4 regions of the Pantoea stewartii genome follow, and region 3 is predicted to be linked to each of the others. Evidence: predicted binding sites of a transcription regulator. Region 3 holds the regulator's gene; each other region holds the start of a gene.

Region 1 (7,980 bases), 1.4 Mb from region 3:
AACACTTGATGAAGACGAAGCCAGGCAGGCGCGAATTACGCGTTTGCCGGGTCATGACCTGCACAATCACAAGGAAAACCGCTGATGATCATCTCTGCCGCCAGTGACTATCGCGCCGCCGCGCAGCGCATTTTACCGCCTTTTCTGTTTCATTATCTGGATGGCGGTGCCTATGCAGAGCATACGCTACGGCGGAATGTTGCCGATCTGTCAGACGTGGCGCTGCGCCAGCGCATTCTCCGGAATATGTCGGCGCTCAGCCTGGAAACCACGCTGTTCAGTGAAACGCTGTCCATGCCCGTCGCGCTGGCACCGGTTGGGCTGTGTGGCATGTACGCGCGTCGGGGGGAAGTGCAGGCCGCGCGCGCTGCGGCGGGCAAAGGGATTCCGTTTACCTTATCGACCGTCTCCGTTTGCCCGATTGAGGAAGTGGCACCGCAAATCAGTCGGCCCATGTGGTTTCAGCTGTATGTGCTGCGCGATCGCGGCTTTATGCGTAACGTCCTTGAGCGGGCGAAAGCGGCGGGCTGCACCACGTTAGTGTTTACCGTTGATATGCCAACGCCGGGCGCACGCTATCGCGATGCGCACTCGGGCATGAGCGGCAAGCACGCGGCCCTGCGCCGCTACTGGCAGGCTGTCACGCACCCACGCTGGGCACTGGATGTTGGGCTACAGGGCCGACCACACGATCTGGGCAATATTTCCACCTATCTGGGCAAACCGACCGGGCTGGAAGACTATATTGGCTGGCTGGCAAAGAATTTCGATCCGTCGATTTCCTGGAAAGATCTGGAATGGATCCGTGAGTTCTGGGACGGGCCAATGGTGATTAAAGGCATTCTGGATCCGGAAGATGCCCGCGATGCGGTGCGGTTTGGTGCCGATGGCATTGTGGTCTCAAACCATGGCGGACGCCAGCTGGACGGCGTGTTGTCTTCGGCTCGTGCCTTACCGGCCATCGCGGATGCGGTGAAGGGGGATATGACGATACTTGCCGACAGTGGCATCCGTAATGGGCTTGATGTGGTGCGCATGATTGCGTTGGGCGCAGATACTGTTCTGCTGGGACGGGCCTTTGTTTACGCGCTGGCCACACATGGCCAACGTGGCGTCGAACATCTGCTGACGCTGATTGAAAACGAAATGAAAGTCGCGATGACCTTAACAGGCGCGAAGTGTATAGCCGATATCAACCAGACGTCGCTGGTGCAGGCGAATGCGTTGCTGGGCGAAGTGGCCCTGCATCCGGCCTCATGCCCGGCAAACTGAGCGACGTTGTCTATACTTACCTTCTTTACCAACAGGAGGAATGATATGACCATTCATAAGAAAGGTTCGGCGCATTGGGAAGGCGATATCAAAGGCAAAGGCACAGTCAGCACAGAAAGTGGTGTACTGAACCAGCAACCTTACGGCTTTAACACCCGTTTCGAAGGGCAGAAAGGCACCAATCCGGAAGAGCTTATCGGCGCAGCACATGCCGCCTGTTTTTCAATGGCACTGTCGCTCATGTTAGGTAACGCAGGCCATGAACCTGAAAGCATTGATACCAGTGCCGATGTGTCGCTGGACAAAAAAGGTGAAGGCTTCGCGATTACGAAAGTGGCGCTGACCAGCACCATCTCGCTGCCGGGCATTGATAACGACACCTTTGATGAAATTATCAATAAAGCTAAAGCCGGCTGTCCGGTTTCGCAGGTGCTTAATGCAGAGATCACACTCGATTACACGCTGAACAACTGATCGCTTACCTGAGTCGCCTTCTGGCGGCTCCCGCAGCAATCTTGCAGCATCCGGATGCGCCTCAGGGCGCATTTTCGCTTTCTTCAGACGAACACTGAAATGGCAAAAAAGACGGAAAAGGGGGGCGGGTTTTGCTGAGCATGGGTGGCGGACTGCTGCTGATCCACAGGGCCGCAATGCTATGGGGCTGAAAACCTGGCTGTCGCGCCACAAACTCGGCGTGTTGCTGATGGTGGTACTGCTGCTGGAGGTAATCTGTTTCCTTCTTACCGCCTCGTGGCTGCCATGGAATGCATGACAGCAATCAGGCGTAAATCTCTTCACTCCGCTTCACACGTACATCCGTGCGCGCAATACGGTACGCCTTGCCGGGATCGCCCGCGACAAACTCAAACGTAGGTGAGTAGTAAAACGGCAGCCAGCCACCGTATCCGCTTTCCCATTCCCAGCGAACCGGACAGGGCCACAGAATGCCTTCATACAAAATGTAATAAACCCAACGCCCGGTAGGACGGCGGGGACGACTACTTTTCATGGGATTCACAACTGTGTTGGTGTAGAACAGCTTATATTTTGAACGTTAAGCGGCAACCTTGCAATGTCATCGGCTACTTTTTGTGCCATTCGCCCTGTACCGCTTTCTTAACGATGCACTTCGCCACATATCAGCACGACGTTAGGACGCACTTTATGGATACGATTTGCCATGACTTCACAGGCGGTTTTCGTCGGATAAATGCGTTCCGATACCGGTAAAGCTTCACAGGCATCGTGTCCACACGCGCTGACCAATAACACAAAACCAATTAACATAACCGACTCCTTATCCCGGTCCGCGTACTGCGAGAAGGGTGAGTGTTCCTTTATATATCACCAGTATAGCTAATTGCCGCCGGACGCCCGTGTTACGGCAGTCGGTATCGGATTGCTCTGAGCAATTATACGCGTTACCCGCTTATCAGGCAGTGAATTCTTACCCATCACTGCGATGGACAGCGCCGACGATATGGCTGAGTGAACCGCCGTTTTATTGCCTCAGCATGACGAGAAACGGGCTTCCTGATAAGGCTTATTCAGGTGTTTATTCGCCCCGAACCTCTTTAATGCTCGCTTTTTGATACTTCTCACACTTCTGATACGCAAATCTGAAACCGGTTGCAGAAAATTTTCACCCTGTGTATTCGTTAATCATTCACTACAAAGAGGAATACACCATGACGAAGATTTTACTGTGCTGTGCTGCGGGCATGTCCACCAGTATGGTGGTGCAGAAAATGGAAAAGGCGGCGCAACAGCAAGGGCTGGACGTCGAGATAAAAGCTGTGGGGATTGAAGAGTTTAGAGACGATATCGCCGATTACGACTGCTGTCTGCTCGGGCCACAAATCAAATACAAGCTGGCCGATTTTCAACCGATCGCCCAGCAATACAGCAAGCCGGTTGCGGTCATCAACAGTATGGATTACGGCATGATGAATGGTGAAAAAATATTAAGCGACGCACTAAAGCTTATTCATACCTGACACCAGGGAGGTCCGGGATATATCACGCGAAACCCGCACTGCGTCAGGCAGGTTATTCTCTTTTGCCTCAGCAAGGAGTCAGGCAATGAGCCACTTCAGTGAATCTCTATTCGGCGTCATCGAAAACCGTATTAGCCCACTGGCGGGCCGTCTTTCCAGCCAGCGTCATGTCATCGCTATCCGGGACGGATTTATTGCCTCCATGCCGTTTCTGATCGTGGGCTCGTTTATGCTGTTGTTTGCTCATCCGCCTTTTTCGGCAGACAGCAGTTGGGCGTTCGCACAGTGGTGGCTGGGCATGGTAAAGGCGCATGAAGAACAAATCATGATGCCGTACAACATGACGATGGGCATTATGGCGCTCTATATCGCCAGTGCCATCGCCTATAACCTGGCGAACAGTTATAAGATGAATGGCTTTATGGCGGCCAGTCTGTCGCTGATGGCGTTTCTGGTGGTGGCGGCACCGCAGAGCGGCAAAACGTTGCCGGTTGGTTCGCTGGGCGGGGAGGGCATTTTTACCGCCATTCTGGTCGCGCTCTTTGCGACCGAGCTGATGCACGTTCTGCAGAAATACAACATCGGTTTCAAACTGCCCGAGCAGGTGCCGCCGAAGATCCGTCAGTCGTTCGATTTGCTCATCCCGATTATCACGATTTTTATCACGTTGTTTCCCCTGAGCCTGTGGGTACAGGCGCAGTTCGGCATGTTGCTGCCTCAGGCCATCATGGCTATTTTCTCGCCGATCATCTCTGCCTCTGATTCACTGCCTGCCGTGCTGGTGGCGGTACTGCTGTGCCATCTGCTGTGGTTTGCAGGCATTCATGGGGCGGTGATTGTCGGGGGCATATTGCAGGCTTTCTGGCTGACCAATCTCGGTCTGAATCAGCAGGCGCTGAACGCGGGAGAACCCATCAGCCACGTGTTTATTGAACCCTTCTGGCAGTTTTTTATTGTTATCGGTGGCTCCGGTTCGACGATGGGGTTGGTGTTGCTTTACTTACGCAGTCAGTCAGCACATCTGCGATCGATTGGAAAACTGAGTGTGGTGCCCAGCATGTTCAACATCAACGAACCGGTCATTTTTGGTTCACCGGTCGTGATGAACCCCATTCTGTTTATCCCTTTTATTCTTGCCCCGTTAGTCAACGCCGTCATTGCCTGGATCGCCACCAAAACGAACCTGATTAATCACGTGATCTCACTGGCTCCGTGGACGACGCCCGCCCCCATTGGGGCCGCCTGGTCAACCGGCTGGGACTGGCGCGTCATTGTGTTAATTGCCGTGCTGGTCACTATTGCCACGCTGATCTACTACCCGTTTTTCAAAATGTACGAGCGTCAACTGCTGCAGCAAGAGCAACCCTCTGCCGCAGCGCAACCGGTTAAGGAGTAACCCATGGAAATCGATGAAAGCACGGTAATCGAACTGATTATCCAGGCAGGCGAAGCTCGCTCCTGTTCGATGGAGGCGTTGCGGGCGGCGCGGCAGCAAAACTGGGCGCAGGCGGACAGTATGCTCAGTGCCGCAACCGCGGCGGCCAAAGCAGCCCATCAAACGCAGACGCAGCTCATTGGCGCTGATGAGGGCAGCGGAAAGATTCCGGTCAGTCTGATTATGGTCCATGCTCAGGACCACCTGATGAACGCAATGCTCTGTCGCGAACTGGCTGAGGAGATCATTCAACTGCGCCGGGAGTTAGCCGCACGTTAAACAGGAGGTTATATGCAACATTCGACATTGCCCGCGTTTCCCAGGGACTTTCTCTGGGGCGCGTCCACCTCAGCTTATCAGGTTGAAGGGGCCTGGAATGAAGAGGGCAAAGGGCCTTCCGTCATTGACCAGGCAACCTTCCATCAGGACCTTACCGATTTTACCGTTTGCAGCGATCACTATCATCGTTTCAGAGAGGACATCGCGCTGCTGGCGGAGATGGGGTTAAAAACCTACCGCTTTTCCATTGCCTGGAGCCGTCTTTATCCGGAGGGCGATGGTGCGTTGAACCCGGCGGGCGTGGCTTTTTATCAGCAGGTGATCGATGAACTCTGTCGGTACGGCATTACGCCGCTGGTCACCCTTTATCATTTTGATTTGCCTTGGGCGTTGCAGCAGGCGGGCGGCTGGTCTTCACGGCGTACAGTGGCGGCCTTTGAGCGTTTTGCCATCACCTGCTTTGAGCACTATGGTCGTCAGGTTAAGTACTGGCTGACCATCAACGAACAGAACATGATGATCCTCAAGGGCGATGTGATTGGTACGTTGCCACCCGGCACCGCCGATCCGCAGAAAACGCTGTATCAGCAGAATCACCATATGATGCTGGCACAGGCAAAAGCGATGATCGCCTGCCATGAACGGTTGCCGGATGCCAAAATTGGCCCGGCACCCAATATCTCCTGCGTCTATGCCGCCAGTGCGCGGCCGGAAGATGTGCTGGCAGCCGACAATTTCTCTGCAATTCGCAACTGGCTCTATCTGGATCTGGCGGTCCATGGTCGCTATAACGCCGTGGTCTGGGCTTTCCTGAGGCAGCGCGGCTGGTTACCGACGATCGAAGACGATGACATGGCCATCATCGCCGCAGGCAAGCCGGATTTTATCGCCTTTAATTATTATGCGTCCGCGACGGTGGGAGCCGAAGGCGAGGGTGAGCAAAGCGAAAATAAACCTCGGCCCGATCAGCAAATGGCGGGCATTGATCGGTCGGTTTATGTGGGATGTGACAATCCGCATCTCCGGCAAAATCAGTTCGGCTGGTATATCGATCCGGTGGGTTTTCGCATTACGGCGCGCCAGATTTATGCCCGCTATGCTTTGCCGCTTATCGTGACCGAAAACGGGTTGGGTGCCTTTGATCGGCTGGAGGCCGATAATAAGGTACATGATGATTACCGTATTGCGTATCTGCGCGAACACATTGCGCAACTGCAGCTGGCACTTGCCGATGGGGTGGAACTGTTTGGCTATTGTCCCTGGTCGGCAATAGATCTGGTAAGTACGCATCAGGGCATCAACAAGCGTTACGGCTTTATTTACGTCAACCGCGATGAAAAAGATTTAAAGGATCTGGCACGTTACCGTAAGAAGAGTTTTTTCTGGTACCAGAAACTGATTCGCAGTAATGGCGCAACGCTGAACGATTCAGTCGACTACTGATGGTGCGCGGCAGGGATGCCGCGCCTTACTGTTTATAAGGCCCGTCAGTGACCGAGGCCCGTTCGATCAGGTGGCCGCTAAACGGCGGCAAGGCCGTGACCGCTTCCCCTTCCAGCATCGCCACCAGCTGCGCCAGCGTGTGCTGAATCATCTCTGCGACCGGCACATGTACCGTGGTGAGCGGCGGCAGAAAAAATTCCGCCATACGAATATCATCAAAGCCCAGCAGGGAGACATCCTCCGGCAGCCGTTTGCCCGCAGCGTTCAGCGCCAGCGCGGCCCCAATAGCCATATCGTCATTACTGGCCATCAGTGCACTAAATGGCATGTCCGATTCAAGCAGCGTTTTTGCCGCCGCCATGCCGCTGGCGGGCGTCCATGCACCCTGCACGATCAGCGCACGGTCCGCTAAGCCATGCTCGTCAAGCGCCTGCTGATAACCGGCCAGGCGGGCCGCAGCGGTCGGTGAGCCTGCCAGACCCGTAATGAAAGCGATGTCGTAATGGCCGCGCGTAATCAAATAGCGGGTGGCCTGAAAGGTATTCTGCTGATGGGTGGCCCAGACGCAGTGTGCCGGATGACGCTGCAACTGACGATTCACCACCATAACGGGAATGGCGTGCTGCTCAATAATGGCATCCAGCGCAGCGGTATCCAGAAAACGGGGATAGATAATGATGGCGTCACAGCGCAGGTCGAGCAGAAACTCAATGGCGGCACGTTCATCGTCAGCGCTGGTTTTACCATCCGCCAGAATAAGCTGCCGGCCATAGTTATTCGCCAACGTAGCAGCCTGAAACAGCAATTCGCTGAAGTAAGGCCCATTGAATAAAGAATGGGTAACGATAAGCCCGATATTCTGGGATTTCTGCGTCGCCAGGCTACGCGCCAGCAGGTTAGGGCGATAACCGGTTTCCGCCACAGCCTGAAAGACCTTCTGTTGCGTACTCTTACTGACGTAGCGATTTCCCGCCAGCACGCGCGAGACGGTGGCTTTAGAGACGCCGGCCTTGCGGGCCACATCCAGCATGGTAATCATGGGCTTTCTGACCATCCCTCCCTGTTAGTAAAAGATACACGCTGATTTTACGCAGGTTAGTGATGACCTGGTAACAAAAAGGGTAGCGGGATCAGGCGAAATACCAGGCAGGCAGAATCGCAATCAGATTATTCAGCGTATGCAGAAAGACCGGCAGGGCCAGCGTATTGCTGCGCAGCCGGGCGTAGCAAAGCAGCATAGAAAACAGCGTCAGCGCCACTACCGTTTCCCAGTGGACATATTGCGTATGCATGAGCGCAAACAGTAACGAGGTCAGTAATACACAGGCAAAACGGCTGTTAGGTGCCCACAACAGAAATCCCTGTAATAAAAAGCCGCGAAACAACACTTCCTCAAACACAGGAGCCAGTAAGACGGCGGTCAACAGCAGGATAAGCATCGAACTGGGCCCCTGCTGAGTTTGTGCGACCAGCCAGCCTTCCGGCTGCAAATACTGCGTTTGTGCCACCATTAAAATAAACAGCGCGCCAATAAACAGTAAAGTCTGACCGGAA
Region 2 (7,980 bases), 660 kb from region 3:
GCCGGTAACAATGTTACAGGTCAGGACAATAATGACTGCGGTGAGCAGGCCCGACATCGCATCGACAAAGTCGGCGAAGTCAATTTTAGCGACGTTGCTCAGCATCAGCAGGCCGACATACATCAGGGCGGGTGCCGTCGCATAAGTTGGTACCAGATAAGCCAGCGGAGACATAAACAGAATCACCAGAAACAGCAGACCCACGACGATTGCCGTCAGGCCGGTTTTACCGCCTGCCGCCGTACCGGCCGCCGATTCAATATATACCGCGGCAGGCGACGCGCCCACCAGTCCGGCAAACAGGCTGCTCAGCGAATCCGTGGTCAGTGCCCGTCCGCCGTTAATAATCTGCCCGTCTTTATCGAGTAAATTGGCCTGCCCGGCCACGGCGCGAATCGTGCCGGTCGCATCAAATACCGCCGTCATCACTAACGCCAGTACGGTGGGCAAGACGGCAGGCTGCAACGCGCCCATAATGTCGAGGCTGAAAAACAGCGATGTCCCCTGCGCATCACGCAGGCTCGGCAGCGCAAACAGCCCTTGCCAGCGGACGGCGGGATCGAAGGCCAGGCCGAGAGCAGAGATCACGATGACCGTCAGCAAAATACCGCCAGGCACCCGGCGCTTCTCCAGACCAAAAATCGCCGCTAGCCCCAGCAAAGACATGAGGACGGGGAAGGAGGTAAAGTGCCCCAACGCCACCGGTAAACCTGAGCCAGGGTTTCTGACCACCAGCCCCACGTTGTCAGCGGCAATCAGCAGTAAAAACAGGCCAATCCCGATGCCCGTACCGTGTGCGACGCCCATCGGCAAATTACGTAAGATCCAGGCCCGAATCCCGGTGGTGGAAATCAGCGTAAACAGCAGCCCCATGAGGAACACAGCGCCAAGCGCGACCGGCACGCTGATGTGCTGACCCAGTACAAGACTGAACGCTGTAAAGGCCGTCAACGAGATTGCACAGCCAATCGCCATGGGTAAATTGGCCCACAGCCCTATCAGGATTGACCCGAAGCTTGCCACCAGGCAGGTGGCAACAAACACCGCCGTAGGAGAGAACCCCGCTTTACCCAGCATACCGGGGACCACGATCACCGAATAGACCATGGCAAGAAAGGTCGTCAGCCCGGCCAGGATTTCCTGTCGTACGCTGCTGCCACGGGCCGAAATGGCGAACCAGGCATCCAGTCTTCCACTGGTCGGGCGTGATTCAATTGACATAGTTAAGCCTCAAAAATTTTTATTGTGTAATTCACGCGGTCACCGTTCTGCATTCCCTGAATATGTCTTTACCCACGGGCAACCGACAAAAGGCAAACGTTTACTTCGCCACGCAGAACGGGTGTAACAAGCACCACCAGACTGAAGGGGGCAGATTATCCGGTCTTTAACCGCCGCTTTTCAACCGTTCAGAGGGAATTACTGCGTATAAAGATCAGGTTAGTAACATCAGGAACGTGCTGGAAACCTGCCAGTAACATTCTTGCAGGCAGCGTGGCCGGTCGATGGAAGAGGATGTTGGTGGAAGAGAGATAACGCCGGACGGCGTCATCAGAGCGCATCGCCTCAGCCCGGCAGAGTGAGTTCACCGCCCTGCTGAATGGCCCGTTGCCATGCGGCGCGCTGCTGAACGGTGGTTAACCATTTTTGCGTGGCGGGCGCATTGTGCAAGCCGGCGCGCTGGCTCAGCGCCAGAACAGGAAAGCTCATTTGCACATCGGCGATGCTGAATCGTTGACCGGCAAACCAGGGATTGGCCGAGAGATGATCTTCAATCATTTGCCTGTGGACGTGGAGCTGTTTGTCCAGCCAGGCTTTTTGTACGCCTTTCCCCAGCGCGGCACCCACGGGACGGAGCAACCAGGGCACGGGCGCGCTGCCCAGCCGGCCAAACACCAGCTTCATGACCAGCAGCGGCATCAGGGAACCTTCAGCGTAATGTAGCCAGTAACGCGCCTGGAGGCGCGCCTCTTCGTCGGTAAGCTGTAATCGCTTCTCGCTGTCGTACTTTTCTTCGAGGTATTCCAGTATGGCCCCGGACTCCGCCACCACCCGATTGCCATCTGTGATAACCGGCGATTTGCCTAAGGGATGCACTTTTTTCAGTGCTTCCGGTGCCAGCATGGAGGCTTCACGCTGGTAACGTTTAACCTGATAAGGCACTTCCAGCTCTTCCAGCATCCACAGCACGCGGTGCGAACGAGATTGTTCCAGATGGTGAACAGTAATCATCATGATTCCCTGCGAATGAATATGCAGACAGTATAGACGTCACTTCACCTTGTGCAGAGAACCATCCTGCTCGGGATCCAGCAGGACCGCACCTGATCCCTGCTGTCCCAGCCGATCGCCGGGGTTACGGAGCGGACAGTCACGCATGGATAAACAGCCGCAGCCAATGCAGCCATCCAGGTCGTTACGCAGGCGCGTCAGGGTTTCGATGCGCTTATCCAGTTCATCCCGCCAGTGCTGCGTCAGATTGCCCCAGTCCTGCGCAGACATGCGTTTATCCGCAGGCATGTTTTCCAGACTGTCGCTGACGCTGGCGAGCGGAATGCCGATGCGCTGGGCAATTTTAATGATCGCCACACGGCGCAGGACATCACGGCTGTAGCGCCGCTGATTGCCGGGATTGCGCGTGCTGGAAATCAGCCCTTTGCTTTCATAAAAATGCAGCGCTGACACGGCCACGCCGCTTCGCCGCGCGACTTCCCCCGGTGTCAGCACCGGTTTTGGATAATTGCGATCTTTTTTCATCTGGCACTTTACCTCAAGTTAACTTGAGGAATTATACTCCTTTCCCATCAGAACAACACCCGCCCTGACGACGTCACGCCCCCTGCAGGCTGATTATCAGCCTCACAAACTGCGGCATGCACGGTGACGGGGACATTCACCAGAAGGATGAGGCCATGATACAAGAAGAGATCATTCATTCACTGACCCACTGGATTGACCAGAACCTGGATAAAAGCCTGTCAATCGATGAGGTGGCCGCGAAGTCCGGTTATTCGAAATGGCACCTGCAACGTATGTTCCGTAGCGTAACGAAACAGACGTTGGGTGGTTATATCCGCGAACGCCGGCTGACGCTGGCCGCAGAAGCGCTGCGTCAGACGCAGCGTCCGGTATTCGATATTGCGATGCAGTATGGCTACGATTCGCAGCAGACCTTCTCACGGGTCTTTCGCCGCCAGTTTTCCCAGACGCCTACGGCGTATCGTCACTATATGCGTCGCCAGGCGGTTCAGCGTCCACGCCTGCTGAGCTTTGACTGTGGGGAAACGATGAGCAGCTTTACGCAGCGTACAACGGGTGAATGTTGTCCGCTTAATTAACAGCCCGCGTGCGCCCGATCGGGCGCACGGCTTTATCCCCTCTTTTTTACCCTTCCGCTGGCTTGACACTGCGCTGACAAATCAAACAAATTCTGTACAAAAATTGAGAACCAGATGATATAATGTGACCCACATCACATTATGACGTTTGTTGCCGACGAAAGAGCCCCACCTGACAGACTTTTCCGCCGACGTGATGTTCGCAGACAGTCAGGCGTCCTTTCCGATTTTGAGGTCAAAATTGATGGCTACCCTAACCACCAGTTTTCTTGTTATGCGCTGGGAATTGCTGAGCGCTGTAATGATGTTTTTCGCCAGTACACTGAAAACCCGCCTTCGCCAGGACAGCCATCATGTCATGGCCTTTCTCTGTGGCGGCGTGGGCGTTGGTCTGTCGTGCTGGTTTGTGACCGGTTTAATGGGCATCACGCTAAGCATGGAAAACGTGCACCATTTTTTGAGCGTCTCTAAAGAAGTGTTCATTGACATGATGAGCCGTGCGCCTGCGAACTGGCCAATGCCCTGAATGACCAATAAAAAACCCCGCAAAGCGGGGTTTTTTATATTGCTGTGTAAAGTCAAATTTTCTTCAACATGACAGGAATGGCGACATCCTGTACGTCAACGTCCGGTCTCTGCGTTCCGCGACGTTCCTGAATCCACATTTCACCCATCATTTTGTCTAAGCCACGATCCAGTCCGGTTACCATGCCTGCGCCAGGCGTAAACGTCAGTTCACCAAAATAGATGTGCTGGTCGTGGATATACCAGTCGACTCGCACGTAGTCAAAGTCACTGGCCAGCGTTTTGCTCAGGGCTAGTGCCCGCTCCAGTGAGGGCATGATCGGGGAAACATCCAGGCCGGTATCGCGAATTTTATGGTAAGCCTCGGAGAGGTTATTAACGTAAAAATTCATCGAAAGCTGAGGCTGACAGCGGTTGTAGATGACCTGAAGAACATACTCAAAATTGCCATCGCGCTTATTGAACATATGAAACTTGTAATCAACCGGCGCGCTTTTACCGTCACCAATATACTGCTCAACCAGAATACGTGGCTTGATATAGCGATAGTGGATCTCACGCGCTTCGTTGGCGAAATCGGTTTTTAACCACGAATAGCAGTTATGAATGATTTGCTGCTTACGAAGCGCATCCGGTTCTTCCAGCACGATCTCTACCATGTTTGAAGCATGATTCGGTTTGATAACCGTGCCCTGCCAGCGCGTAAGATCATTCAACGTGGTGGGATCGGTGGTGTCGTGGAGCAACGGAATCAGATAGTCATTACCAATCTTTTCCGCAATATAGTCGCGCACCGAATACTTATCGGACAGGCGCGCATACAGCTGGTAATCACCATGGATAAACTTGCGATACAGCACTTTTTCGTTGAAGACCTTGGGCTCACGCAGATTCGGGAGCTTTCTGAACTTGCGGAAGTAATAAATACGATCCTGATAAGTCCAGGGCATCTTCTTAATAAAGTACTGCAAACTTCTTCTGAGCTCTTGCTTCAACCTGAGCATATTTGACCTCATTTGTAGGTTTTGTAGTTAAGTGAGGAAACCTGAATTTTTTGAATCACGCCGCGTTTAAAGAAGTAATTCATGACGGTGAGGGACAGGAGCTCAGACAGAAAAACGCTCCAGGCGGCCCCCATGATGCCGTAGCCCTGAATTAGCCACCAGGAAAGCGGGATGCTGATGAGCACCAGACAAATGATTTTCTTCAGTAAATAATCAAAGCCCCCTTCTTTCACCATAAAACGGTACGCGACGGTTCCCATTGCCGAAAAACTGGTCGCCAGGGATAACAGCGTGATGAGGTTGCCTGACTGCCTGTAGGCCGGGCCATATAACGCCACAATAATGTGCTCACCCCACAACGCGACGATAAACAACATCAACAGCGACACGGCCATCACGTAGCCATTGAGCCGGGCCGTCAGCCTGACGGCTTCGTCTCCACGCGCACGAAAAATCTCGCTGAAACAGGAGGTAATCAGCGCCACGGGAATAAAAATCCAGGATGCGGCAATCGTATTGGCAGCAGCGAATAAACCCAGCTCGCGCGCCGAGGCGATGCCGGCCAAAAACATCTGCGCGGTTTTGACCTGGACAGAAATAAAAATGCTGGAAATGGCCAATGGCAAGCCCGCATATAGCAGATAACGCAAATACAGGGTGCGTGTTTCCCGCGGGGGAAATTGCTCCTGATGCTGCTGGTAAAAGCAGTAGCGTTTAATGACATACGGCACCAGCGTTACCGTGATAACTGACAATGTCAGCCACAGCGGATTCAGGCGTAGCCAGGCAATAGTGAAACTCAACGCAAAACTCACCAGCATGCCGACGGCATTCGCCACGGTATTCAGCTTTGATGCCAGACGTGCATTGTTATAAACGCTAAACGTATCCTGCGTGACAAAAACAGAGGCAACAAATGAAGCCAGTGCAAATGCCAGGAAATTTTCCTGCATGTTGTACCAGACCCAAATTAACACTGGTGCCGAGGTAATAAGTAATAAAACCATACGCAAAGTACGTGCAATACGCATTAAGCGCAAACCTTTGGTGGCATTTTTGCTGACACGTTTAAACAAAATAGTTTCAGTGCCAAATAGGGCTATGGTTTGCACCATGGCAAATAACGATGTTGAAAACGCCATCTGCCCAAATAGGGTTGGGCCAAAGGACTTAGCCACGTAAGACGTCACGAAAATGACGCCAAAGACGGAGATAATCTTTTCAGACATCATCCAGGCGGCATTAGACATTACGCTAAATTTCATCGACTGTTCCTTAGTAATACTCAACATCTACCGCTTCGGCACGCCCATCCGTGGGCGAATTAATAAGCGCTTAAATTTCAAAGCGAAATGATAATCATCAAGCCAACCCGGCTCGAAAATGAGAATCCGATTATATTTTAATGAAAGAATTCAGGAGAATTCTGATTATATCTGGCACGAATGCCGACTACTGGAAACGATTTCAAAATGAAATCATTAATGTTAACAAAAACCGTCATTCCTGAATAAAACGGATGCGGAGGCGTCAACCAGCCAAATTACAGTCATTTTTTATCTTTGGGGTGCGATGAATTTATATCAAAAAACCCATACCAGGAAGGCGCGGCATCCCGATCAGAATAAAATAAGATTTATCCCATGATGATATTTATTCTAAATATCTTAATTTAACCCACGTAATTTAACGTCCGTATTTAAACACGGCATTCCACACACTTTTACAGTACCAAAGGTTAATAAAGTAATCCTCATCCATTAATTGATAAGAAAGGTAAGAGCATTTATGAGAAAGTCACGATATAGCGAAGATCAAATCACAAATGCCATTAAAGCTTCTGAATCGGGCGTTAAGGTTAAAGAGATTTGTGAAGAGCTTGGCATCTCTGAGGCAACCTTCTATAGCTGGAAGAAGAAGTTTTCTGGGTTAGCCTCGGAAGAAGGCAGAAAAATCAAGGAGCTGGAAGAAAAGGTTCAGTTACTGACGCGCGAACTGCACGCACTTCATTCCGACAAGGAGATGCTGCAAAGCGTTCTGAAGAACTTCTTTACTACGCACGAGAAGCGTCAGGCCGTCAACTTCCTGCAGGACACATTCGATGTCGGCACGCGCCGCAGCTGCCGTTTGCTGGATATTAGCCGTAGTGTTTACCATTACCCAACGGGATCAGAAAACCGTTAATACTGAGAGCATTGCTTTTGATAGCTACCTCGCTGAGATTTGTTCTTACCAGAAGAGATGAAGAGCATTTAACAGGACATTAGGATGGCGCGCCTCGCCCAGTCCGTAATTAATGAATGGATTTGCGGTTACGCTTCCTTTTTTGCGGTAAAATTGATTTACAACAGCAAAAGTCTCTCAATCTACACCACTTTTATCCCCCCAGTCTCATTTCGGTGAGACTGGACCTTCCTTTTTTTTCATTAGCTCGTCTAAAAGAAACTGCCGCTGTTCCACTTTTTCGTTTAATCCCAGTAATCATATTTTGATTTCTCCGTACATTTCCTTAGCACCGACTGGTCCTGAGAAATGTTTTGCCGATCGTCGGATTATGCGTAATCGCATAAAAAGATAAAAATGGCCCAGAATAATCTCAGATTAACAGTTTATTGATACTTAACACTTTCATCCGGTAGCACACAATTGATAACTATTTCTGCCTGCTATTGATGTCTGCTGTTAAACAGTAAATATAAGCGAAGCGCAGTCTGATTCTGCTGAAATTAAGGCTGCCTGAAGTAAAAGGTGGTTTCTGATAAGGATTTCTCTTAGCCAAACGGTATGTTTTCCCCGTTTTTTAAACATAAAAGCTGGGTGCGGGTTAGCGCTTTACCTTCATCTGTCCGCTTTTTGAGGAATAAACGCGCTTTACCCGGCCGTTTTCTGGCTATTTATTGAGCAATATGTGCGATTATCTTGCTGTTAATGGGGCGGAAGCCGCCTGCGTGGATAAATACGGCATGGCTGAGTGGCGGTTTTGAGGAAGATTTAAACCCGGCAGATTACCGAGGCGGCTTTATTTCGCCGTTTTACACCTCGGTATAATCCGAAAAAGCGTGAATATCACTCCCAGTAATTATTCATTATCCGGGACGTTCAGATGATTTCCT
Region 3 (7,980 bases):
GTGACTGCACAACACAATGTGGCGGAAAAAGTCGATTTGCTGGTCGGCGTCGTGCCCATCGTCAACCTGGAGTGGATTCAGAAACTGGTGCGCGATACCAGCGAGCGTGGCCATTCACGCGAAGCGGTGATGGATTCGGTAGTGCGTTCCATGGAAGATTACATCAATTTCATTACGCCGCAGTTTTCACGAACCCATATTAACTTTCAGCGCGTCCCCACGGTGGATACCTCTAATCCCTTTGCCGCGCGCACCATCCCTTCGCTGGATGAAAGCTTTGTGGTTATCCACTTTCAGGGGCTGGAAGACATTGATTTTCCCTATCTGCTGGCCATGCTGCAGGGATCGTTTATTTCCAATATCAACACGCTGGTGGTACCCGGCGGCAAAATGGGACTGGCGATGGAGTTAATTATGGCGCCGTTAGTAAAACGGCTCATGGAAGGGAAACGGATTGAATAACCACAGAGGCCAGCCTGGCCTCTGTGAGATTACAGCGCGATCACTTCGTAGCTGTGGGTAATGTTGACGCCTTTGCCTAACATGATGGCGACAGAGCAATATTTTTCCGCTGACAGATCGACAGCGCGTGCCACGGCTTTATCCGAAAGTGCGTTGCCGCTGACGATAAAATGCAGATTGATATGGGTAAAGATGCGGGGGGCTTCTTCCCGACGTTCAGAGGATAGTTTCACTTCGCAATCAACCACATCGTTGCGGCCTTTTTGCAAAATTGACACAACGTCAATGGCGCTGCATCCCCCCGCCGCCATCAGCACCATCTCCATAGGGCTCGGCGCTTTATCGCCAGAATTGCCATCCATCAGTATCTGATGGCCGGACGATGATTCCCCCAGGAATGTTAACCCTTCAACCCATTTGACGCGTGCCTGCATAATTTTGACCTCAGAATACCCTGTTTTGGCTCAGCGTACGCTTTTGCCTGGGAAACAGCAATCCAGAGAAAACGCCATCTTGCTGAAGCGAGACAACACAAGACAGTCGACGTAAGCTGTGCTACAAACAGAGCTGAAAATATTTTTCGTCATCCGAAGACGAAGCCGGGAAGAATGATGCGCACTGCGCCGAATGCAGCCCGAATAATTTCCTGAATGGAAAGACGCTTAACGCTTACATCGCCTGGCAGGGAAACAGAGCCCTGTATTTTGGGCACGATTACAACAGAGGATAATAGCGAATGGTTCTCGGCAAACCGCAAACAGACCCTACACTTGAATGGTTCCTGTCCCATTGCCATATTCACAAGTATCCATCCAAAAGTACGCTCATTCATCAAGGTGAAAAGGCGGAAACGCTTTACTACATCGTTAAAGGTTCCGTTGCGGTACTGATTAAGGATGAAGAAGGCAAGGAGATGATTCTGTCCTATCTGAATCAGGGCGACTTTATTGGTGAGCTTGGCCTGTTCGAAGAAGGTCAGGAGCGCAGCGCCTGGGTACGTGCGAAAACCGCGTGCGAAGTGGCAGAGATTTCCTACAAAAAATTCCGTCAGCTGATTCAGGTGAATCCGGACATCCTCATGCGCCTCTCCTCGCAAATGGCGCGCCGTCTGCAGGTCACATCGGAAAAAGTGGGCAACCTCGCGTTCCTTGATGTCACCGGTCGCATTGCGCAGACGTTGCTCAACCTGGCGAAACAGCCGGACGCCATGACGCATCCTGACGGCATGCAAATTAAAATTACGCGTCAGGAAATTGGCCAAATCGTGGGATGTTCACGTGAAACCGTGGGACGTATTTTGAAGATGCTGGAAGACCAGAATCTGATCTCCGCACACGGCAAAACAATTGTTGTTTACGGCACGCGCTAAGCTTTATTCTTCACGGCATAATGGCAACGTTATGCCGTGAATTATTTGCGTTGAGCCGATGTGGCGAAGAATAATTTATCACCCTGAAGTTAACTATGCCCTGCGCCAGACACTGGTGTTGTGTCTCCCCGTCGCGCTCGGCTGGCTGTTTGGCGATCTGCAAAAAGGATTGCTGTTCTCATTGGTGCCTGCCTGCTGCAATATTGCCGGTCTGGATACACCCCACAAACGCTTCTTTAAACGCCTGATTGTCGGCGGCAGCCTGTTTGCCTTGGGTAGCTTACTGATGCAGTGGCTTCTGTTTAAAGACGTGCCCTTACCGCTTATTCTTTTCGCCCTGCCTTTGCTGCTGGGCGTGACAGGTGAAATCAGCCCACTGCACGCACGGTTACTCCCTGCCACACTGATCGCAGCGATATTTACCACCAGCCTGATTGGCCGCATGCCCATTTACGTACCGCCCCTGCTCTACATCGGCGGTACGCTGTGGTATGGCCTGTTTAACTGGTTCTGGTTTTGGCTGTGGAAAGAGCAGCCAATGCGTGAAAGCCTGAGTCTGATTTACCGCGAACTGGCGAACTATTGTGACGCCAAGTACACCTTGTTGACGCAACTTACCGATCCGGAGAAGGCGCTACCACCGTTGCTGGCGCGGCAACAAAAAGCAATCGACCTCATCAACACCTGTTATCAGCAGATGCATATGCTGTCCGCCAGCCGCGATCACAGTCATAAGCGACTGACCCGCGCTTTTCAGGTCGCACTGGATTTACAGGAACACATTTCTGTCAGCCTGCATCAGCCAGAAGAAGTGCAAAAACTGGTAGAACAAAGCCATGCAGAGGCCGTGATTCGCTGGAATGCGAAAACCATTTCCGCCCGTTTACGTGAGCTGGCAGACAACATCCTGTACCACCAACTGTCCAGTCGCTTTGATATGGACAAGCAGCTGGGGGCACTGGAAAAAATCGCCCGTCAGCACCCGGACAATCCGGTAGGAAATTTTTGCCTTTATCACTTCAGCCGCATCGCACGGGTACTGCGTACACAAAAGCCCCTTTATCAGCGTGATTTGATGGCGGATCGCCAGCGCCGTTTACCGCTTCTGCCCGCACTCAGAAGCTATCTCTCGCTGCGCTCATCTGCCCTGCGCACGGCCGGACGTTTTTCTGTGATGCTGATGCTGGGTAGCGGGCTGGCGCTGTTCTTTTCAATTCCCAAACCCTACTGGATTCTGATGACCATTATGTTTGTCAGCCAGAGTAACTACAGCGCCACACGGGTGCGTATTCAGCACCGTGCGCTGGGCACCTTTGCCGGGCTGGTGATTGCGGCGGCCTCGCTGCGGCTGGATGTCCCTGAACCGCTGGTGTTGAGCATCATGCTGGTGATTACCTTTATCAGCTATCGCTTTACCCGCCAGTTTTACGGCTGGTCGATGGTGGGGTTCACGGTCACCGCGGTATATACCCTGCAACTTCTGTCACTTAACGGCGCACAATTCTTACTGCCGCGCCTGCTGGATACCCTGATGGGCTGCCTGATTGCGTTTGGCGGAACGTTATGGCTTTGGCCGCAATGGCAAAGTGCCCTGCTACGACAGAACGCACATGATGTGCTTGAGGCTTTCCAGGACGCGTTACGCATGTTGCTTGGTCCGGAACAGTCTCCCGAGGTACTCGCCTATCAGCGCGTTAACGTTAATCAGGCCCACAATGCAGTCTTTAACTCACTAAATCAGGCGATGCAGGAGCCGGGGTTTAACGCACGCTATTTACAGGATATGCGTTTATGGGTCACGCACAGCCAGTTTATCGTTGAGCACATCAACGCCATGACGATTCTGGCACGCGAACATACCATGCTGCCGCCTACGCTGGCGGAGCACTATCTGCAATGGTGTGAAATTGCGCTGCAGCGTTGCCAGCAGCGGCTTGAATATGACGGCGAAAGTTCGCAAACCGATCTGTTACAGGGAATTGAAGATATCAACGAGGGACCGGTCACAGTACTGGAGCAGCACATCAGGCGCATTCTGGATCATCTTAAGGTGATGCACACGATCTCATCGCTGGCGTGGAACCAGCGACCGCATCATGGTCGCTGGCTGATTCGTAGTCTGGGTCGAAAATAACTCAGGCAGCCAGGACTTTCCCGACCGCTTTGGCAAAGCGCGCCATGCCTTCTTCAATATCGGCGGGTTCAATAATCAGTGAAGGGGCAAAACGCATCACATCCGTACCAGCCACCAGCACCATAACGCCTTCAGCCGCGGCGGCATTGAGGATATCGCGTGATTTTCCGGCATGTTGCGGCTTCAGGGCCGCGCCTACCAGTAAGCCTTTGCCGCGAATATCGCTAAACAGATCGTAACGGGCATCAATCGCCTTGAGTGCCTCGACAAATTGCTGGCGACGGGATTCCACGCCGTTCAGCACGTCTGGCGTATTGATCAGATCCAGCGCGGTTTCAGCAATCGCACAGGCCAGCGGATTGCCACCATAGGTGGTGCCATGCACGCCAGGAGCCATCGTTGACGCCACCTCCTCGGTGGTCAGCATCGCGCTGACAGGAAAACCACCGCCCAGCGCTTTCGCCGAAGTCAGAATGTCTGGCGTGACGCCGTAGTGCTCATAAGCAAACAGCTTACCGCTGCGCCCCATACCGCTCTGAACTTCATCCAGCACCAGCAACGCCTGATGTTTATCGCAGAGCTCACGCAGCCCCTGCATAAATTCTGGCGTGGCCGGCATGACGCCACCTTCACCCTGAATGGGCTCAACGACAATCGCACAGGTGTGGTCGTCGATAACGGCTTTCACTGCCGCCAAATCGTTGAATGGCACATGCACAATGTCAGCGGGTTTCGGGCCAAAACCGTCGGAATATTTTGGCTGGCCGCCTACCGTGACCGTAAACAGCGTCCGGCCATGAAAGGCATTATGGAAGGCAATAATTTTGCTTTTAAACGGGCTATGACGTTTACAGGCATAATAACGCGCCAGCTTAAACGCGGCCTCGTTGGCTTCTGCGCCGGAGTTGGCAAAAAACACTCTGTCCGCGAAGGTGGCGTTAATCAGTTTGCTGGCCAGGCGCAAAGCCGGTTCATTGGTGAACACATTGCTGGTGTGCCACAGGGTTTCGCCCTGTTTCTTCAGGGTTTCAATCAGCGCCGGGTGACAATGGCCCAGCGCGGTGACGGCAATCCCACCCGAGAAGTCGATATACTCTTTACCCTGCTGATCCCACACCCGGCTTCCTTTGCCTTTTACCGGTACAAACTGCGCAGGTGCATAAACAGGCAAAATAACCTGATCGAACGTTTCCCGTGTTACCGCAATGTTTTCCGCTGCCATTGACAACCTCGCAAACTGATGAGTTGATTCATGATGAAATAATAATCATGAAATATGCATAAAAAATCACTTAAAGGCAAACACAACTTTACTGTTGCAGGAAATTAGCGAGCAGTTGATGTCCCTGTTCGCTGAGAATACTTTCAGGATGAAACTGCACGCCTTCCAGTGCCAGCGTTTTATGACGGATGCCCATAATTTCGTCGGGCTGACCGTCACGTAAACTCCATGCGGTGACGTCAAATTCATCAGGCAGCGTATCGGCTTTCACAATCAGCGAGTGATAACGCGTTACGGTCAGCGGTTGATTCAGACCGCGAAATACACCACAGCCGTTATGCTGAACAGCAGACGTCTTACCGTGCATGACTTCGCGCGCACGCACGACCTGCGCACCAAACACCTGGGCGATGGCCTGATGCCCCAGACAAACGCCCAGCACCGGCAGTCGACCGGCGAAGTGGCGAATGGCCTGTAATGAGATCCCGCTCTGATCGGGCGTACAGGGGCCGGGTGAAATCACCAGGTGGGTTAACGGCAACGCCGTCATTTCATCCAGAGTGATGGCATCATTTCTTACCACCTGAACGTTCGCGCCCAGTTGGCAAAAATACTGGTACAGGTTCCAGGTGAAAGAATCGTAATTATCAATAAGCAGCAGCATGGTTATAATTTCAGGCAGATCAGAAGGATACGTACAAGGCCCGGCATCCGGAATGAGGACCAGAGCCGTATCTTATCATGCGGTGTGACGTGAGTGTGATGTGAGGAAAACAGACTATCAGGCGCAGGGAGACGCGCTCGCCTCCCTGGCGGGAACGGGGTTCAGACAGGGTGCGCTTCGCTGACGATGCTGGCAAAGACGTCTTCCAGCGGTTGTAAATCCCCTGCCGCACCGGCCTGACTGGCGCTGACCCACTCTTCCGGATTCAGTTTTTCCCATTCCAGCAGGTAACCTGCATGCAGGGCCAGTTGCTCAAAGAAAATACGCTGCGCCCGGCCATTACCTTCGCGAAAAGGATGAAGCATATTGATTTCGCAATAATACCAGGCAACGCGTTTCGCAAACTCAGCTAAAGGCAGATCGGCCAGGCCGTTCTCTTCTTCTAGCGCGGCCATGAGTGCATTACCCTCTTTTTCGATATATTCGAAGTGACAAAAAGGGGTTTCGTCGCGCCAGATGTCCAGCGTGCGGAGTTCGCCAGCCCAACTGTAGACATCCTGAAACAGCGTACGGTGAATGTGACACAGGTAAGGCAGGCCGATTTTGGGTGGGCCCAGTTCAAGTGTGGCAAGCCGGGCGGCGCTAAAGCTCAGTTCTGCTTTACGTAACTGTGCCTCATCATGAATATCGAGACGGTTTTTGAGGACCGTGTCGTTTTGCCACAGGTAGGGATCCTGCGTGACGGCAGTATTAGCAGCCATATTGCCTCCTTAAAGAGGCCAGACGGGCTTCCGCCTCTTCACCCTTAACCTCCGGTTCCGTCAGGGTAAAGCCTTCAAGCCGACAGCTTGCCCGATAGCTGGCATTCCGCCGCTGTCGCCAGAGCGCTGCCTTCTGTTTGTCTGTAAGTGTATTTGCCATACCGCCTCCTGCTCAGGTTTGCCCTAAGTATAAGAGCAAATTTTCCCTTTGCCGGAAACGGGATGGCAATCAAGACAATCAGGGCAGGACTTTTGCCGACAAAATGACCACCGGCTTGACGGGAACATTCTGGTAAGGCCCGACATCTTTGGTTGGCACCTGAGAGATTTTGTCCACGACGTCCTGGCCCTTCACGATCTTACCAAAGACGGCGTAGCCAAAATCGCGCTGACCATGATCCAGAAAGGCGTTGTCAGCGACGTTCAGAAAGAACTGGCTGGTGGCGCTGTCTTTGTCGGAGGTGCGCGCCATGGAGATGGTGCCGCGCAGGTTGCGCAGACCATTATCCGCTTCATTTTTGATCGGCGCATTGGTTTGTTTTTGCTGCATTTCATTGGTAAAGCCACCGCCCTGAATCATAAAACCCGGGATAACGCGGTGAAAAATCGTGTTGTTGTAAAAACCACTGTTAACGTAATCAACGAAGTTTTTAACGGAGATCGGTGCTTTTTGATTATTCAGTTCGAGTTCGATGTTACCGGCAGAAGTGGTCAGCAGGACATGCGTATCACCTTTGGCCGCTAAAGCTGAGGCAGAAACAGAAGAGAGCGCTAACAGGGCAACTGCCGCTGTCAAAGTACGTTTAAACATGAGTAATTCCTTACTTTGGAGAGCTAGCTCAAAAACGATATTGATTGTAAAGAGCATGTAATACAAGAGCCAGCGTTTTACCTATATTTACGCTAAACGCACCCAAAAACGCCTGAAAAAGATTGCTTCCGCTTCGTGACTAAAATCACAGTATTGATGAAATGAATGACAACAGTTTTCACTCTTAGTTTATTAAGATCACGGTTCCGTTTACAATTTCTGCCGCTTCAGCGCTCCCGCTTCCCAACAGGTTCAGAACATGACAAATCGTAATCGTATCGGCCTTACCTGGATTAGCTTTCTTTCCTATGCGCTCACCGGTGCCCTGGTGATTGTCACCGGTATGGTAATGGGTGATATCGCGAAAGATTTCCAGATTCCCATCGACAGTATGGGTAACACCTTCACTTTCCTGAACAGTGGCATCCTGGCTGCCGTTTTCCTTAATGCCTGGTTGATGGTCATTGTGCCGCTCAAACGCCAGTTGATTTTTGGCTTTGTGCTGATGGTATTAGCCGTTATCGGACTGATGACCAGCCGGGATCTGTCGGTATTTT
Region 4 (7,980 bases), on a different replicon from region 3:
TGCCCCTTACTCTGAACGTTCTCGCCAGCCAGGCCAGTCTGAGTGAATATCATTTTGCCCGGATGTTTCGTCAGTCACTCGGCGTTGCACCTCACCAGTACGTGATGAAGCGCCGGATGGAAAACGCGCGTCAGATGATCGTATCGACATCATTGTCGTTAACCGAGATTGCACTGGAGAATGGTTTTAACTCACTGAGCCATTTCAGTAACCGGTTTAAGCAGGTGACCGGATCGACACCGTCGCAGTTACGCATGGCCAGCGGCCCTGAATTGTTGTGAATCGTCTCAGTCATGGACGAAGCACCCCGCGAGTTAACCTAAACCAATCCTCACACATTGGCGGTTCGTGCTTTGACGCATTGTGTAACCTGATTACACTACGTGCAGATTCATTCGGACGCCCTGTGACGGGATAACCTTCTTTTTACCCTTCCGATGAGTAAAACGCTTTCGTGATGGTTTTGCTCGCCCTAGGGCGACAGCAGGCTTCCCGTCGCGATGACTGGCCTTTTGTCCGGTTAATCATGAATCAGACCATAAGGACCACCGTCATGTTTATGTTCAAAAATGCGCTATTCCCGCCTCCCGGATGGACGGCATCCTTGCTGTAAGGCATCCGTAAAGCGTTTTTAAACGCGGAACGGCAATGCGGCGATCCTGCCTTGCACAACGGAACCACACCACTGACGTACTGGCAGACCTCACGCTGTTCCTGTGACGCGCTAACCCCTTTTTGAGTGAGGCGGCTTTACGCCTTTACCGGAAACCGGTGAGCCCCTGCTCTGCCTGAAGCCATGAAACAGACCTGTCCTGCCCCGATTTGTTGCTTTCTGCACAGTAGGGTCAGGCACTCATCATTAACCAGGGAGGAATACTATGAATCGTTCATCCGAAACCGCGATAACCCTGATCTTTCTTTTTGTCGGCTTTATCGTGATGTCGGCAGGTATTTGGCAAATACTGACGCAGTGAGGGAAGGCAATGCGCAAGTTCACGCTTAACCAGATTTTTATTCAGGTTGTTGCCATAGCGGCCATCCTCATCCTGCTGACGATCGTGATTCGTTAACCACTCAGGACCAGACATTACCTGCGTCTGGTCCGTCAGATACCGGACCCGGTGGGCGCAGCGTAATGCCCACGACGGTGCCTGAGAACCCATTAAATTTTCTGGTCAAACATCCACTTTCGCGGAACACACGTAACCAACCCCCATAAAACCTTCGCTTTCATAATCTTGCTCAACACCGCGCTATGCCTTATGCGCTACCGTCTGCTGGCAAAGGCTGAACGCCCCTGCAACCTTTTAAAAACCCTTAACAATTCATACTTTCTTTCAACGTCTCAGGGAATAATTATGAATGTATGCCACACTTTTTTTATTGGGGGACTGGCCGTAATCATGACGATGAGTAACGCGATGGCAACGAAAAATACTGAACTGACCGGATACCGTGAAGGCGCAAAGGTGATTGAAGTCCAACCTGTGCGCAACCAGATTGATGCGATCACTGGCGTGGTTTATTCGCAGATTACAACGCTACGATCGGTCAGACCGCTTCACATGTCATTACTGGTGCCCCGCACCGATGCAGTCAAACCCGCAATTGTTTACTTTCCGGGCGGGGGGTTTACCAGTGCCGACCATGAGAAATTTATTCAGATGCGCATGGCGCTGGCAGAGGCGGGCTTTGTTGTGGCCGCAGCTGAATATCGTGTTGTACCGGATACCTTCCCTGCGCCGGTTGTTGACGGGAAAGCGGCCGTACGCTATCTGAGACAGCATGCAGAAACGTACGGTATCGATCCTCATCGTATTGGTGTTTTAGGCGATTCGGCAGGAGGCTGGCTGGCACAAATGCTGGGCATGACAAATGGTCAGACCGCTTTCGATCAGGGTGATTTCACAGAAACATCATCTGACGTCCAGGCCGCCGCCACGATTTACGGTATTTCAGATTTACGCAATATTGGCGAAGGCTTCTCTGAAGAGAATCAACAGGTGCATGCCTCACCGGCCGTCACTGAAGCCCTTTTGATTCATGGACCGGCCTTCCACGATTTTGCAGGTGCGTCTGTCATGGATGATCCTGATAAAGCCCGTCAGGCAAGTCCCATGGGCCATCTTGCGAACCCCAAACCGCCTTTCCTGATTATGCACGGTGACAAAGATTCACTCGTTTCACCGCATCAAAGTGCGCAACTCTTTGATGCGCTTAAAAAGGCAGGTGATCAGGTTGAGTACGTCGTGGTGAAAGGTGCAGAACATGGTGATGAGGTCTGGTATCAACCTGACGTCATCCGCCTGGTTGTGAACTGGTTTTCAGAGGTGCTGCACCCTGATACACGAACAGGCAGCAAGAGCACAGCCAATTTAAACGACAATTTGTAATGCACCAGGCAAACCACTTTATGTGGTTTGCCTGGTCATCAGTCTGCTGACACGTCAGCCATCAGGTCAGCGACAGTCTGTTTTGCCCCTTTGTCCAGTAGATGGAGATAGGACTTAACCACCTGCTGCACAAAACAGGGATTATCGGGCAGCGTGTGGCCGAATATAGCTTCCAGTCCTAACAGCGCTTTTACCCTCGCCTCCCCTTCTACGCTGCCGTCAACGGCGGTTCGTATAGACGCCAATAAAGGATCGCAGACCTCAATCTCTTTTCCCTGGTCATCCTTACCGCTGACATAGCGCATCCATGCGGCAATACCTAATGCAAGCAGATCAAAACGGCTGCCGCGCTTGAGGTGCCTGCAAACGGAATGTAACCAACGTTGCGGTAACTTCTGGCTGCCATCCATCGCAATTTGCCAGGTACGATGCTGTAGCGCGGGATTTTCATAGCGTGCAATCAGCCGATCGGCATAATCGATCAAATCAACGTTCTTAACGGTTAGCGTCGGTGCCTGTTCTGTCAACATTAAGCGTCGTGCCGCAAGGCGAAAGTTCGGGTCCTGCATACAGTCATAAATATGCTCATAACCCGCAAGGTTGCCCAGGTAAGCCAGAAATGAATGGCTGCCGTTCAACATACGCAGTTTCATCTCTTCGTAAGGCAGCACGTCTTTGACTAACTCTGCACCGGCTTTTTCCCATGCCGGCCGCCCTGCGACGAAATTATCCTCAATAACCCACTGGCGAAAGGGCTCACAGGCTACCGCGACGGGATCGGCCACCTGAATAAGCGCCGCGATCGCGTCAAGACTCTGCGGATTCATCGCCGGTACGATACGGTCCACCATGGTTGAAGGGAACGTCACCTGCTGTTCAATCCAGTCTGCCAGGTCGTTGTCACGTTGTCGGGCAAAAGCACGCACGACCTGACCGATCACTTTTCCGTTTTCTGGAATATTGTCGCAGGACAACACAGTAAACGCAGGCAGACCAGCAGCCTTGCGACGCGCCAGTGCTTCAACGATGATCCCTGGCGCAGAAAGCGGCTGGTGAGGCTGAGCCAGATCAGCGACAATCTGAGGATGGTCGCGCATCAGCTCGCCCGTTGCCGGTGAATGACAATAGCCTTTCTCAGTAATCGTTAAGGAAACGATGGCAATTTCGGGCTGACACAGGGCGTGAAGTACGGCTTCGGTTCCATCGACCTGAGCGTGAAGCGCCTGCTTCACCACACCAATCACGCGCCCTTCCCAGCCATGAGCCGACATTTCTGCCACGCTGTACAATAATCCCTGACGTTTCAGATCGGCAATCTGTTGTTCCCCGCCGATGAGATTAACTTCGACGTATCCCCAGTCGCTGTTATGTTCTGCTGCAAGAACATCGGCATAGACCGCCTGATGAGCCCGATGAAAAGCACCGAATCCAAGATGGACAATACGCGGGACGAGCTTCTTCCTGTTCCATTTTGGAACCGTCGCCTTCGCATTCAGTAGGGTAGTTTGCATTTCTTTCTCACCTTATTTTTTATTAGCTGCGTGGACACTGACGTTAAATAACGGCAGCACCTGGAGATCGCCTTGATGTTTTCCTGTGCGGCGCAGTTTGGATCAAGCGCCTGAGAACACCACGGCAAAAGGAAAGTTTTTAAAACAGAATTGGTGCGGGAAGCCTATCGTCAGCGGCAGAATTGTTCCACTACCATACCAGTTATAATTAAAAAATGTGATGAATGGCAATTATGTCTTTGGGTAAAATTGCATTAATTAACAAAGAAAATAAAAATCACAACTTCTTTATAACTATAAATATTGCTGGCACTACAGAAGAATTAACCTTCAAACAGGCTGATGCGTATTAGCACGCTGTTTTGCGGTTCGGGTGAATAACCAAAATTTAAAAAATCCGAAAGATTGCTTTTAAAAAGGGCCGACCTCATCAGGCGTCATGTATAAAAAGACTTAATCGCACCGATGGGTTTAAGAGCACTCGGGTTTGAGGGTGAGCTATTTCGCTACGGACAAAACGGAAATCAGGCAGAAACTCAACGCCGTGTTTGACTGGCGGGACATTAACGCTGAACGCTTTTTATTCCCTCATCTGGCGTCATTCGACGTGTACGTGGTAAGGCTGTCAGTTATGCCTCTGTGGAGCCGGAGCATTTAAACCAATCCGATACGGTGCTGTATTGATATTGCACCCGCATGCGATGACAGACACCCGTTTCCCGACGCGTCGCTGTATTAAGGTTATATCGGTTCAGGTGCCTGTTTTATCGCGAAAGTTTGCACAGCCGCCCAGAAGCCGTATGCAGGGCAACGCAATCATGTCACCCTGAGCCTCCCTTCCCGCACAACGCTATGCTTGCGTAATTTGCAGCGCCATATCAATCGAGATAGCCATACTTTCGGGATTCGCTTTACCGGTCCAGGCAATGTTAAAGGCCGTGCCATGATCGGCTGAGGTGCGCAGGAACGGTAAGCCTGCGGTAATGTTTACGCCGTCGTAGAAGCCCAACAACTTGAGCGGAATATGGCCTTGATCATGATACATAGCCACAACAATGTCATACATGCCCTCATTGCATTGCATAAATACGGTGTCCGGCGGGCACGGGCCATAGACGTTTATGCCCTGCGCCTTCATCGCGTCAATCGCCGGTGTCAGCACGCGAATTTCCTCATCTCCGAACAACCCATTTTCACCCGCGTGTGGGTTAACGCCCGCAACCGCAATACGCGGCTGGCTATAACCGACCCGGCGCAAAAACGTATCGGCAATTCTGATTACCGTTTCAACGCGCGCCTGGCTGAGCGTATCCAGGAATGTCCGCAGAGAAATATGCGTGCTGACGTGGATCACTTTGAGTTTATCGGTGTAGAGCACCATCGAATAATCTTTGGTGTCAGTTAATTTTGCCAGTAATTCCGTATGGCCTGGATAATGATGGCCAGCCATATGCAGCGCTTCTTTATTCAGCGGAGCCGTCGCAATCGCTTTCACATCACCGCGCATCGCCATTTCTGTTGCACGTTTGATGCATCGATAAGCCACATCGCCCGCTTCAGGCTGCACAACCCCACACTGTAGTGCCTCCGGATGTGCCACTTTCTCATCGATAATATGAATAACGCCCGGCATAAAGGTGGCTTCGGACACGTTATTAATGACGTTTAATTCCGCCTGCGGCGTTATGTTCATTGCCAGTATGCGGCGGAACGTTTGTACACAACCGATAACCACAACGGGCGAACCCGCTAACGCGCCCTCGGTTAAGGCCTTAATAATAATTTCAGGACCGATCCCAGCCGGATCGCCCATCGTAATCGCCACAACATTCGTCACTTATTTTCTCCTCAACGACGCTCAAAATTTTTAAAGGGGGAGATTCATTACCCAAACACCGGCTTTCGTTAATCCCGCCTGACGTCAGTCACAACCGGATGCATGCCCACCAGGAACATATTCCGCCGCCCTTCTGTGCCGCGTTGCGTCCGGGCCGAGACGGTTGCAGCAGCCCATTTAGCCATCCCTGACGCCTTGTCGCTAAAATCAGCCCAGCGTGCAAACCCGCACTGCCGTCGTTGAGCGATTTCACTCATCCGGTCAACGGTCAGAGATATGGCCCTCTTGTTTTGTCGCCCCATGTCGTCAAAAGCGCCTGAAGATCAGAGTCACAACGCACCTCATCAGTTTTCACTCCTCACCATAATGATTATATTCAATCACATTCGATTATATGTGAGCAAGATCAATTTAATAAAGCGCCATTTTATTTATAAATTTAGACAGTGAGTGAGCGAAGTTAAGCGGAATGAAGAATTTCAGTCATTTATGGGGAGACAGACGTGGCATTAATTAACAGCACAATATTGAGCGGTTCCGACGCGATAAAGGCACTGACGCCGGTTGTCGCGGACAAACAACACCTGCTGGTTTTGACAGACAAGAACATTGTAAATTTGCCCGCGACCACGCAAATCATGACATTGCTCAGTCAGGATGGCCGTCACGTTAAACTGATCGATGATGTTCCGGCAGAACCCACGCATACCGATGTTGAAGCAGTGCTGTCGCGTACAGCAGGTAAAACGTTTGATTTAGTGGTGGGCATTGGCGGTGGAAGCGTACTGGATGTGGCGAAGCTGCTTTCTGTGTTATGTCACGTTGCGTCACCCTCCCTTAAGGCGCTGTTTGATGGCGTGAAAATTACAGCCCGTTTACCCTCACTGCTTATTCCCTCGACGGCGGGAACGGGTTCGGAAGCAACGCCCAATGCTATTCTGGCTATCCCTGAAAAAAACACCAAATCAGGCATCATTTCCCCTGTGATGCTGCCAGATTATGTCGCATTAATTCCAGAACTGACCACCAGCATGCCTGCGCATATCGCCTCATCAACGGGCATTGATGCACTGTGCCATTTACTGGAATGTTATACCGCCACCATTTCGAACCCTGTGGGTGACAACGTTGCGCTGATGGGCCTGCATAAGCTGTTCCGGAATCTGGAAACATCCGTCACTGAACCGCATAACCTGAACGCGAAGCTGGAAATGCTATGGGCTTCTTATTATGGCGGCGCGGCAATCGCGCACGCCGGCACCCATCTTGTTCATGCGCTTTCGTATCCTCTGGGAGGCACTTATCACCTGCCTCACGGCGTCGCCAATGCCATTCTGCTGGCACCCTGTATGAAAGTGGTGCGCCCGTTTGCCATCGACAAATTTGCCACTGTCTGGGACCTGATTCCGGGCGCCGATATCACATTGACCCCGGAAGAAAAATCGCACGCGCTGGTCGACTATCTCGCCAAATTAGTTAAACGGCTCAATCTGCCGGATAACCTGGAAACATTAGGCGTGCCGTCAGGTGATATTGATGCGCTGAGCGAATCTGCACTCAATGTGAAGCGTTTAATGAACAATTCACCCTGCGCTGTAAATCATCAGGATGTGGCTGATATTTACCGGACCCTGTTCCCTAAAATTTAACCGCCGAAAGGAGTGGGTAAAGATGAAAAAAATAGAAGGTGTACTTACAGCGATTGTGACGCCTTTTACTCAGGAAGGTGATCTTTATCTTGATGAACTGAAACGCCAGGTTACCCGACAACTCAATGCCGGTAACGGTATTTTTTGCGGCGGCACAAATGGTGAGTTCTTTGTTCTCAACGAAAAAGAAAAGCTTACTGTTACAGAAACCTGTGTTAACGAAGTGTCGGGGCGGGCAAAGGTTGTTGCCCATATTGGTGAGATATCGACCCGGGACACCCTTCGCCTGGGTAAACAAATTGAAAAGCTGGGCGTGGATGCGGTTTCAGTAATCACGCCCTATTTTGTGCCGTTAAATCAACGCGAACTGATTAACCATTACACGGCAATTGCGGATGGCCTTTCCGTACCGGTTTTTCTGTACAACATTCCGGCCAGAACAGGCAATACGATTGAACCAGAAACCGCCCGCACCCTTGCTGCCCATCCCAATATCATTGGTGTAAAAGACAGTGCCGGAAGTTATGAAAGCCTGCGCGACTATCTGGACACGGTAAAAGAATGCGATAACTTTGACGTGCTTAACGGCC

Evidence for each region. The regulator CRP, encoded in region 3, controls carbon source genes, mostly activating them, when cyclic AMP is high. The targets are predictions, from matches to a motif close to ATGTGANNNNNNTCACAT.
Region 1: a site for CRP is predicted at 2,859-2,876, ahead of G5574_RS18100 (PTS sugar transporter subunit IIB). Genes of this name have one in related genera too.
Region 2: a site for CRP is predicted at 3,461-3,478, ahead of G5574_RS14880 (YjcB family protein). Genes of this name have one in related genera too.
Region 4: a site for CRP is predicted at 4,120-4,137, ahead of G5574_RS21860 (mannitol dehydrogenase family protein). Genes of this name have one in related genera too.

Annotation. Positions count from the first base shown of each region.
Region 1 covers NZ_CP049115.1:3,850,272-3,858,251, forward strand. The annotation lists gene lldR (transcriptional regulator LldR) at 1-85, shown strand, start outside; gene lldD (FMN-dependent L-lactate dehydrogenase LldD) at 85-1,272, shown strand; gene G5574_RS18085 (OsmC family protein) at 1,318-1,746, shown strand; gene G5574_RS18090 (hypothetical protein) at 2,051-2,281, opposite strand; gene G5574_RS18095 (hypothetical protein) at 2,389-2,559, opposite strand; gene G5574_RS18100 (PTS sugar transporter subunit IIB) at 2,961-3,269, shown strand; gene G5574_RS18105 (PTS sugar transporter subunit IIC) at 3,355-4,665, shown strand; gene G5574_RS18110 (PTS lactose/cellobiose transporter subunit IIA) at 4,669-4,983, shown strand; gene G5574_RS18115 (glycoside hydrolase family 1 protein) at 4,996-6,426, shown strand; gene G5574_RS18120 (LacI family DNA-binding transcriptional regulator) at 6,452-7,465, opposite strand; gene G5574_RS18125 (CPBP family intramembrane glutamic endopeptidase) at 7,557-7,980, opposite strand, start outside.
Region 2 covers NZ_CP049115.1:3,136,348-3,144,327, reverse strand. The annotation lists gene G5574_RS14900 (NCS2 family permease) at 1-1,221, opposite strand, end outside; gene G5574_RS14895 (glutathione S-transferase family protein) at 1,567-2,232, opposite strand; gene soxR (redox-sensitive transcriptional activator SoxR) at 2,272-2,757, opposite strand; gene soxS (superoxide response transcriptional regulator SoxS) at 2,913-3,338, shown strand; gene G5574_RS14880 (YjcB family protein) at 3,583-3,864, shown strand; gene G5574_RS14875 (ATP-grasp fold amidoligase family protein) at 3,917-4,867, opposite strand; gene G5574_RS14870 (oligosaccharide flippase family protein) at 4,876-6,132, opposite strand; gene G5574_RS14865 (transposase) at 6,656-7,051, shown strand; gene G5574_RS14860 (DMT family transporter) at 7,954-7,980, opposite strand, start outside.
Region 3 covers NZ_CP049115.1:2,473,280-2,481,259, forward strand. The annotation lists gene G5574_RS11840 (phosphoribulokinase) at 1-462, shown strand, start outside; gene G5574_RS11845 (OsmC family protein) at 492-896, opposite strand; gene crp (cAMP-activated global transcriptional regulator CRP) at 1,199-1,831, shown strand; gene G5574_RS11855 (YccS/YhfK family putative transporter) at 1,890-3,965, shown strand; gene argD (bifunctional acetylornithine/succinyldiaminopimelate transaminase) at 3,967-5,187, opposite strand; gene G5574_RS11865 (aminodeoxychorismate synthase component II) at 5,276-5,851, opposite strand; gene G5574_RS11870 (putative adenosine monophosphate-protein transferase Fic) at 6,013-6,612, opposite strand; gene G5574_RS11875 (YhfG family protein) at 6,602-6,772, opposite strand; gene ppiA (peptidylprolyl isomerase A) at 6,851-7,423, opposite strand; gene tsgA (MFS transporter TsgA) at 7,683-7,980, shown strand, end outside.
Region 4 covers NZ_CP049116.1:83,218-91,197, forward strand. The annotation lists gene G5574_RS21845 (helix-turn-helix transcriptional regulator) at 1-281, shown strand, start outside; gene mgtR (protein MgtR) at 879-974, shown strand; gene G5574_RS21855 (alpha/beta hydrolase) at 1,359-2,393, shown strand; gene G5574_RS21860 (mannitol dehydrogenase family protein) at 2,432-3,904, opposite strand; gene G5574_RS21865 (D-threonate 4-phosphate dehydrogenase) at 4,755-5,741, opposite strand; gene G5574_RS21870 (iron-containing alcohol dehydrogenase) at 6,245-7,390, shown strand; gene G5574_RS21875 (dihydrodipicolinate synthase family protein) at 7,413-7,980, shown strand, end outside.